One region of the Marinobacter sp. GH_1 genome, then DNA from elsewhere that is predicted to be linked to it. Evidence: predicted binding sites of a transcription regulator. Region 1 holds the regulator's gene; the other holds the start of a gene.
What was found. The regulator FliA, encoded in region 1, starts transcription of late flagellar genes. The targets are predictions, from matches to a motif close to CTAAAGTTTNNNNNNNNNNNGCCGNTAA.
Positions count from the first base shown of each region.

Region 2: the regulator FliA is predicted to act here: its motif matches at 2,566-2,593, upstream of ACNSOI_RS01395 (methyl-accepting chemotaxis protein).

Region 1 covers NZ_CP184460.1:1,628,340-1,632,875, forward strand. The annotation lists gene flhF (flagellar biosynthesis protein FlhF) at 1-456, shown strand, start outside; gene ACNSOI_RS07465 (MinD/ParA family protein) at 527-1,339, shown strand; gene ACNSOI_RS07470 (RNA polymerase sigma factor FliA) at 1,372-2,115, shown strand; gene cheY (chemotaxis response regulator CheY) at 2,275-2,658, shown strand; gene ACNSOI_RS07480 (protein phosphatase CheZ) at 2,679-3,464, shown strand; gene ACNSOI_RS07485 (chemotaxis protein CheA) at 3,485-4,536, shown strand, end outside.
Region 2 covers NZ_CP184460.1:314,841-319,376, reverse strand. The annotation lists gene ACNSOI_RS01400 (TRAP transporter substrate-binding protein) at 1-623, opposite strand, end outside; gene ACNSOI_RS01395 (methyl-accepting chemotaxis protein) at 734-2,410, opposite strand; gene ACNSOI_RS01390 (CHAD domain-containing protein) at 2,643-3,992, shown strand; gene ACNSOI_RS01385 (cation diffusion facilitator family transporter) at 4,009-4,536, opposite strand, start outside.

The DNA of each region.
Region 1 (4,536 bases):
AATGTTCCGGTCCGGGTTGTGGACGAGAGTCATTCCCTGGATGACATTCTGGACGAATTGTCAGACCGGCACCTGGTTCTGATTGATACTGCCGGGCTGACCAGCTCGGATCGCGGTTATCAGGAACAGCTGGCGGAGTTGGCCCGGAGCGATCACAATATCCGTACCCATCTGGTCGTGTCTGCCACCAGCCAGCCGCGCATCATGAAATCCGTGTGGCATTGCTATAAGATGGCTAACCTTGCAGGCTGCGTCATGACCAAGATTGACGAAGCGCTGACACTGGGTGAGTCTTTGGGCTTTGTCATGGAAACCGGCCTGCAAGTGGCATGGTATACCGATGGCCAGAAGATTCCCGAAGACCTGCACCGGGCAGAGGCCATTCCTCTGGTGCGGTTGGGCGTAGAACGCCTGAAAACAATGCAGCACGGCCAGGCCGCTGCAGAAGGGGCCTGAGGCCCGGTGGTACAGCCGGTGCGCTGCCGTTTGTGCCCACACAAGAACGCAGTAAGAGACTGATAACAGTATGAGCAGACCACATCCGGTTCAGGTGATTGCGGTTACCGGCGGCAAGGGCGGTGTCGGCAAGAGTAATGTGTCCGTCAACCTCGGTATCGCGCTGGCCCAGAAAGGCCGGCGGGTGGTGTTGCTGGATGCAGACCTTGGCCTTGCCAATATCGACGTGCTGTTGGGCATTACCGCCAATCGCAATCTGCAGGATGTGCTCAGTGGCGAGTGCGACCTCAAGGACGTTCTGGTCAACGGCCCGGGTGGTATCAAGATTGTCCCCGCATCGTCCGGCACCCAGCGTATGACCCAGTTGAGCCCGATGGAACATGCAGGGCTGATCAACGCCTTCAGCGAGCTGGGTGACCAGATTGATGTGCTGATTGTTGACACAGCAGCCGGTATTTCCGAGTCGGTCGTCAGTTTCCTGCGGGCCTCCCAGGAATTGCTGCTGGTGGTGTGCGATGAGCCTACCTCCATTACCGATGCCTATGCCCTGATCAAACTGATGAATCGCGACTACGGCACCAACCGTTTCCGTATTCTGGCGAATCAGGTGCGAAATGAGCAGGAAGGCCGGCATCTGTATGAAAAACTGACCCGTGTCACCGAGCGTTTCCTTGATGTAGCACTACAATATGTAGGTATCGTGCCTTACGACGAAGCCGTCAAAAAAGCCGTTCAGCGGCAGCGGGCCGTTCTGGATGCCTATCCACGGGCTAAGGCGTCGCTGGCGATCCGTGCCCTGGCAGAGAAAGTGGACAGCTGGCCGCTGCCATCATCGCCAAGAGGGCATCTGGAGTTTTTCGTGGAGCGGCTCGTCGAAGTCTGATCTGAATCCAGTCCTATAAGAAAACCGGATACATGACATTGGCGAAAAACCTGGGAATCTACCATCAGGCTGGCGCAAAAGGCCCCTCTCAGCTGATTGAGGAGCATGCGCCGCTGGTCAAGAAAATCGCCCTTCATCTGATGGCCCGTTTGCCGGCCTCGGTTCAGCTTGAAGATCTCATGCAGGCCGGCATGATTGGCCTGCTGGAGGCTGCGCAACGATACTCAACCGGCAAGGGTGCCACCTTCGAGACATACGCGGGTATTCGAATCAGAGGCGCTATGGTGGATGAAATCCGCAAGGGCGACTGGGTGCCGCGCTCTGTTCATCGCAATGCCCGCCGTATCGCGGCAGCCATCAAAACCGTGGAAGACCGCACCGGGCGCGAGGCCCAGGATGTCGATGTTGCCGAAGAGCTGGGCATTGACCTGTCGGAATATCATGCTTCCCTGGCAGACGCCAACAGTGGCCGACTTTTTAGCCTTGATGAGCTCAATGAATCCGGGGAGCTGCCGATAGAAGAAACAGAGGCCAGCGATAATCCCCTGGATGGCATTTCATCAAATGCATTCCAGAAAAGCCTGGCAGAGGCAATCGAAGAGCTTCCTGAGCGAGAAAAGCTGGTGTTGAGCCTCTACTACCAGGAAGAGCTCAACCTGAAGGAAATCGGCGCGGTGCTGGGCGTCAGCGAGAGCCGGGTCAGCCAGATTCATAGCCAGGCGGCCTTTCGTCTCAGGGGGCGGTTGTCCGATTGGCGGGAAGACGAGCCAGAATAAACCGGGCCGGCGCTGACCGCGCGGCGCGTAACTGTGTAGATTTTGGTAACCGGCGCTTTACAACGCGGCCAAACACCACACAATAAGCGGTTAAAGCAGCGGCCTGCTAGACTTTCAAAAGGCTTAATGAAATCCGGGTGTTACTGACTGGAGGTCCCATTGGACAAAAACATGAAAATTCTCATTGTGGATGACTTTTCCACAATGCGGCGAATCATCAAGAATCTGCTGCGCGATCTTGGCTTCACCAATACGGATGAAGCGGACGATGGCAACACTGCATTGCCCATGCTCAGGAGCGGCAAGTACGACTTCCTGGTGACCGACTGGAACATGCCTGGCATGTCGGGTTTTGATCTGCTCAAGGCGGTGCGGGCAGACGAGAACCTGAAGAACCTGCCGGTGCTGATGGTAACCGCGGAGGCCAAGCGTGACCAGATTGTGGCGGCGGCGCAGGCCGGCGTTAACGGGTACGTCGTCAAACCGTTTACCGCTGCCGTTCTCAAGGAAAAGATTGAGAAGATCTTCGAGCGAATCCAGTAACCAGAGGTCGGATGGCTGTCATGACTGACAAGAACGAGAACCATCAGGGCCTCGACCCGGAGGTAACCGAAAAGCTCCAGCAGCAAAGCTCCGAACTGGCCGAATGCATCAGTTCCGGCGATTACGCCCGTGCGATGTCGGTGATCAACGAGCTTAGTGAAGTTCGCGACCAGAGCCTCTATCGGGAAGTGGGGCGGTTGACCCGGAGCCTGCACGAGGCTATCCGGAATTTTCAGATAGACGCCCGCAGTGCCGAGCAGAAAGAAGCCTTGTCCAAGATGTCCGATGCCTCGGATCGGCTGGCCTACGTTGTCCAGATGACCAGCCAGGCGGCTAATCGCACCATGGACCTGGTCGAAGAAAGCATGCCGGTGGCGCATACCATGCGCGACGAAGCGACCGCCCTGCGAGACGAATGGCAGCGGTTGCGTCGTCGGGAAATGGAGCCGGCAGAATTCCGGGAGCTGTACGGCCGCATTGATCGCTTCTTTGCGGGCCTGGCCACAGATTCCGATACCCTGTACAGCAACCTGTCAGAAATCCTTCTGGCCCAGGACTTCCAGGATCTTACCGGGCAGGTTATCCAGAAAGTAACGGCTCTTGTGAAAGAAGTCGAAGAGAACCTGCTTGGCCTGGTGGTGATGGCCAGCCACGTGGACCAGCTCACCGGCACCGTGCACCAGATTGAAGAAAAAGAAGAATCGGCCGAAAAAGGGGTAGGGCCTCAGATCAAGGCTGAGGAGCGTGATGATGTAGTTTCGGGGCAGGACGACGTTGATGACCTGTTATCCAGTCTCGGTTTCTGAACGATTATAGAGGGTGACGCATGGCGTTTGATGCCGACGAAGAGATCCTGCAGGACTTCCTGGTTGAAGCCGGCGAGATTCTCGAAAAGCTGTCCGAGCAGCTGGTAGATCTTGAGCAGCATCCGGATGACAGCAACCTGCTCAACGCCATCTTCCGTGGTTTCCACACGGTCAAGGGCGGTGCCGGGTTCCTGCAGCTCGAAGCGCTGGTCAACTGCTGTCACTCTGCGGAAAATGTGTTCGATATCCTCCGCAACCACAAGCGCAAGGTCACCTCCGAATTGATGGACGTGGTGCTGGAAGCTCTGGACCACGTCAACGCCATGTTTGATCAGGTTCGTAACCGTGAAGAGCCGACTCCGGCTCCGGACGAATTGATCGCTGCGCTGGATGAACTTGCCAAGCCGGAAGGCGACACGGCAGCGCCGGCACCGGCAACGCCAGAACCCGAACCTGCCGCCGGTGCGGGCAATGATTCCGGAGATATTACCGACGAAGAGTTTGAGCAACTGCTGGATGCCCTGGCCGATGAAAAAGGTGCAGAGCAACAGCCGGCGGCCGCACCGGAAAACACCTCCGCCAACGACGCCGGGTCAGACGGCGACGAGATCACCGACGACGAATTTGAAGCCCTGCTGGACCAGTTGCATGGTAAAGGCCAGTTTGCTGGCCCCCCGGTTGTTGATAACGACACCCCGCCGGAGCCGGAACCAGAAGAGCCGGCAAAATCATCCACTGGTGATGATCTGATCACCGATGACGAGTTTGAAAACCTGCTGGATGAGCTGCATGGCAAAGGCAAGAGCCCTGGTGCGGCCCCCGCAGCGGAGACCAAACCTGAGCCTGCGGCCAAGCCTGAGCCAAAGAAGCCGGAACCAAAACAGCCGGAACCCGCCAGGCAGGAAGCCAAGCCGGCAGCCCCCTCCGCCCCGGCAAGAGATGCGGCGCCCGCAGCCGAGACCACCGTGCGGGTGGATACCAAGCGCCTTGACGACATCATGAATATGGTGGGTGAGCTGGTACTGGTCCGTAATCGCCTGCAGCGCCTGGGCTCCGAGAGCGAAGATGAACA
Region 2 (4,536 bases), 1.3 Mb from region 1:
GCATCAATGGTGCCCCGCTCCAGGGCGGTGTACAGCTCGCCTGGCGGCAGGTTGGTAACCGCCACACCCAGCTCGGCCATCACTTCTCCGGCAAAGCCTGGGGTGCGCATCTTCAGGCCTTTGAGGTCGTCCAGGGAGTTGATTTCCTTGCGAAACCAACCACCCATCTGGTTGCTGGTATTACCGCCCGGAAACGACAGCAGGCCATAGGGCTCGTAGACCTTTTGCATCAGCGCCATGCCATCATCGTGATAGAACCAGGCATACATTTCCGGCGTGATCATGCCAAACGGTATGGTGGTGAAGTACATGGCGTTGGGGATGGTGCCCTTGTAGTAGTACGAGGCGGTGTGGCCCATGTCATACTGGCCGTTGCGCACCAGGTCAAAAATACCGAAGGGCGCCTTGTGCTTGTTCGAGGAATCAATCCGGAACTTCAGGCGGCCGCTGGACATCCGCTCCGCCATCGCGGCCATATTGCGAGGAGTCTCACCCAGGATTTTGGAGTTCGGGCCCCAGGTTTCAGCCAGGCGGATGGTGTAGGTTTTCTCGGCCGCCGCAAACGGGCTGGTCAGCAGGGCAACCAACGTAAGGGCCGCCACGAAGATTCTGTGCATAGACATGGTGTTGGCTTCCATTGTTATTGCTTTGAGGGTAAAACGAACAAATAACGGAAAGCCATGATAACCGTGGAGGCCAGCCACGCCAATGCGGCAGGCCGGCCTCGCCGGAATCAGACCTTGAACTGGCTCACCAGCTCACGCAGGTTTTCACCCAGCCGCGCCAGCTCGTGACTGGCTTCATTGGTCTGGTTAACCCCGGTGTCGCTACGCTGGGCAGCGTCGACAATACGCACCACATTCTGGTTAATTTCCTCGGCCACCTGGCTCTGCTGCTCCGCCGCCGTGGCAATCTGGGTAACCTGATCATGGATCTGGGTCACCGATGTCACAATGGTGTTCAGCGCACCAGTGGCGTGATTGATGCGTTCGACGGTAGCCTCGGAACTCTTGCGGGAATGGTTCATCCGTTCAACAGAAGCCTTGGATTCGGCCACAAAGCCGTCAATCATTTCCCGAATCTGATCGGCGGATTCCGCAGAGCGTTTGGCCAACTGCCGAACCTCGTCCGCCACCACCGAGAAGCCACGACCGTGCTCACCCGCCCGTGCAGCCTCGATGGCCGCGTTAAGCGCCAGCAGGTTGGTCTGCTCGGTGACGGCATGGATCACATCCAGAACCTGCTGGATATCATTGGACTTCTCCGCCAGGGCGTTAATGCTGGCCGCCGTGCTCTCCATTTCTTCGGACAACTGGTTGACGGCACCTTGCGCGCTGGTGATCGTTTCACCACCCTCACGGGCCATGCGGTCGGCGTCTGAAGCGGCGCTTTCCACTTCGTTGGCATTGCCGGAAATCTGCTGGATGGTGGCTGCCATTTCATTGATCGCCGACGCAATCTGGTCTGTTTCCGAGCCCTGTTCCTGAACCGACTGGCGGGTTTCGTTGGCCACACGGCTCAGCTCTTCGGCGGCCGAGGCGACCTGATCGGTGGTTGAGCCCACTTCACGAATAGTATCCTGAATCTTGATCACGAAATGATTGAACCGGCGGCCTAGCTCAGCCAACTCATCCTTGCCGTCTTCCGGCAGACGCTGGCGTAGGTCGCCATCACCGTCGGCGATTTCCTGCATCATATCGCTGACTTTATTCAGGGGCGCCGTCACCGTTCGGCCAATCACCAGCCCTATGATCAGGGACACGGCAACTACGATAACCGTCACCAACAGAATAAAGCCCATGGCCGCCGCCATAGCCGAATCGATTTCCTTTCGTGCCTCAACCAATACCCGTTCAATATCGGTGACGTAAATACCGGCACCCATCATCCAATCCCAGCCCGGGATAATGCTTGAATAAGACACTTTCGGCTCTACCTCGCCCGAGGCGGGGTTTGTCCAGTCGTACTCATAAAAGCCGTCGGTTCCCGCCGCTGAGAACAGGTCCCGAACCAGTTTCTGTGTATTGGGGTTGGTCGTCGGCCCCTCGCGGGAAGGGTCCGGAGCGTAGGCGAGATTATCCAGATTACGGGCGTAGGCAAAAACGTAGTTATCCTGCCCGAATGTGATGGAGCGTAGCCGTTTGCGAGCCTCCTCGCGGGCGTCTCTATCAGACAACCCAGAGTTGTTCTTGGCATCCATGACCACTGCCCGGGCCGTTTCCACGAGATTCTTCAGGCCTTCCTTACGGGCATCCAGAAGCTCTTCCTCCAGGCGTTCCAACTCGGCTTCTCCGTTTGCCTGAATCTGGCTGGCGGTGATCCAGGCAATGGTACCCGCCGTAATCAGTACCGGCACCAATACGCCAATCAACAGGCGGGCTCGGATGGTCAGGTTGCTCAACAATGTCATGGTTCTGCTCCGGATTGTCTGCTCTGGCCTCGGGATTATCCACAGTGCCACGTACAAGGCTGTTCCAGTTTGTTAACGCCTGTATACCAATACTCAAGTAAAACATGTCGACTTGGTAGCCAGGCCATTTGTATCAAGCCTTTCAGGTAGTTCGGGTATCGGCCGTCATGTAAACGACTTGAGCTTGTGTCAGACTAAAGTTTCATGTCAGTCGTGCCGGGGAGAGCTCACCGTGAAACACCTTTTTCTCATCCGCCATGCCAAGTCCAGCTGGGATAACGACAACCTCAGCGACAAGGACCGCCCGCTAAACCCACGAGGCGAGCAACAGCTGGCACCGCTCGGGAAGGCGCTGCTGCGTTACGGGGCCATGGCAGGAGAGATTCACGTAAGCCCTGCCCTGCGCGCCCAACAAACGCTTAAAGGCATTTTGCATCCCTCGATGGGTGAAGCGCAGATTTACACTAACCCGGAACTCTATACCTTTGATTACCGGCGTCTATTACAGTGGCTGCAGAACTGTGACAATGAGGCGCAAACCCTGGCCATTGTCGGGCACAACCCGGCGCTTTTGGAACTGGCAGCCACCCTGGTGCCGCACGCTCCCTTTGAACTCCCCACCGCCAGTTTTATTCACATACGTTTACCAATCAAACACTGGCGCAAACTCGGCAAACGGGAAGGTCGGCTTGAAACCTTTCTAACCCCGGTGGACTTCAGTTATGAGGCGTTCAAACGCAAGAACCAGAAACGGCACAAGAACGCCGGCAAAGCGACGGTCAAAGACACTCCGTCAGTGCTTTTGGGGCAGGCCGAGAGTCTTAACCAGTTACATCGGGGGGTGATGCTCGGCCTGGACGATGAGTTTCTCCACCAGTATCGCATTGCCCTTCGTCGCAGCCGCGCCGTGGCCGAATCCCTGGCCGAGGTAACCGGAAACAAATCACTGAAGAGCCACATTTCCCACCTGAAACGACACGCCCAGGCCACGAGTAACCTGCGGGATCTGCACGTCTTCCGCCAGGATCTGCCGCAGCTATGCAGTGACCAGCCAGAGCTCCTGCGGGCACTGGAGCAATGGGTCTGCGCGCGGGTGGGCAAGGAACAGAAAAAACTGGCGAAACGGCTTGGAAGCAAACGTTACCGGCAGAGCCTGCACAGTTGGGAGGACGAGCTGCAGTCAAGGGAGTTCCGCAAACTGATCGACAAACTCAGTACCAGGGACGTTCAAAAAAGCGTTGAACACCGGCTGCGCATGTTCAACCGGAAAACCGCCGAACTGCTGCACGACGCGCCAGATGAGGACATCCACAATCTCCGCAAACTCCTGAAGCGCATCCGCTACCTCATGGAACTGGACATCGACAGCTGGAAATCCGCCCTTAAGACCCTACGACAGCGCCAGGATCTCTATGGCCGTTTCCAGGATCTGCATGTCCAGATTGAGCTGGTCAAACGGTTTGCTTCAAACCACCCGGAGGATCCAAACGGCGCGCTTCAGGCCCTGCTGGACTACCTGGCCGTCGAAAAGGACGACACCCGCAGACTGATTCTGTCCATCGGCGGGCTGAAGGCTGGCTGATGCCAGAACACCAGGTTCAGATTCTGACCATACGAGCTTCCAGGAGCAGGTTAGGGCCCAACTTCGCCACTCTCACCTGGCCCGGATTCAAGCCAAGGTCTTCCAGGGTTTCCTGGATATCGTCCATGGCCTCTTCCGAGGGTGCCGCCAGCAGCAACTCCCGCACTGACTCCAGAATCATCTTCACCGGCACGGTCATGAAATACACCGAGATCACCAGCATCATCACCGGGTCTGCGTATACTGCCAGCTCTGACCACTGACTTTTCTCCAGCATCCAGGCGGCGGCAAAACCGATCATCACAGCAGCACTCAGGGCGCTGTCCATCAGCCACTGCCTCTGCTCGGCCCTGACCAGGCCAGAGTCGTTCTGGAAGCTGGACCAGCGCAGATACACCCACACGGCCAGGCAACCCACCACGTTCACCGCACCAAACACCATGGCCATGTCGGCGGCCACCGCACGGCCACCCTGCAGCAGCGAAACCACCGCCGAGGCCAGCGAAAGCACACACACCAGGGCAATAACCAGGCCTTTCACCGC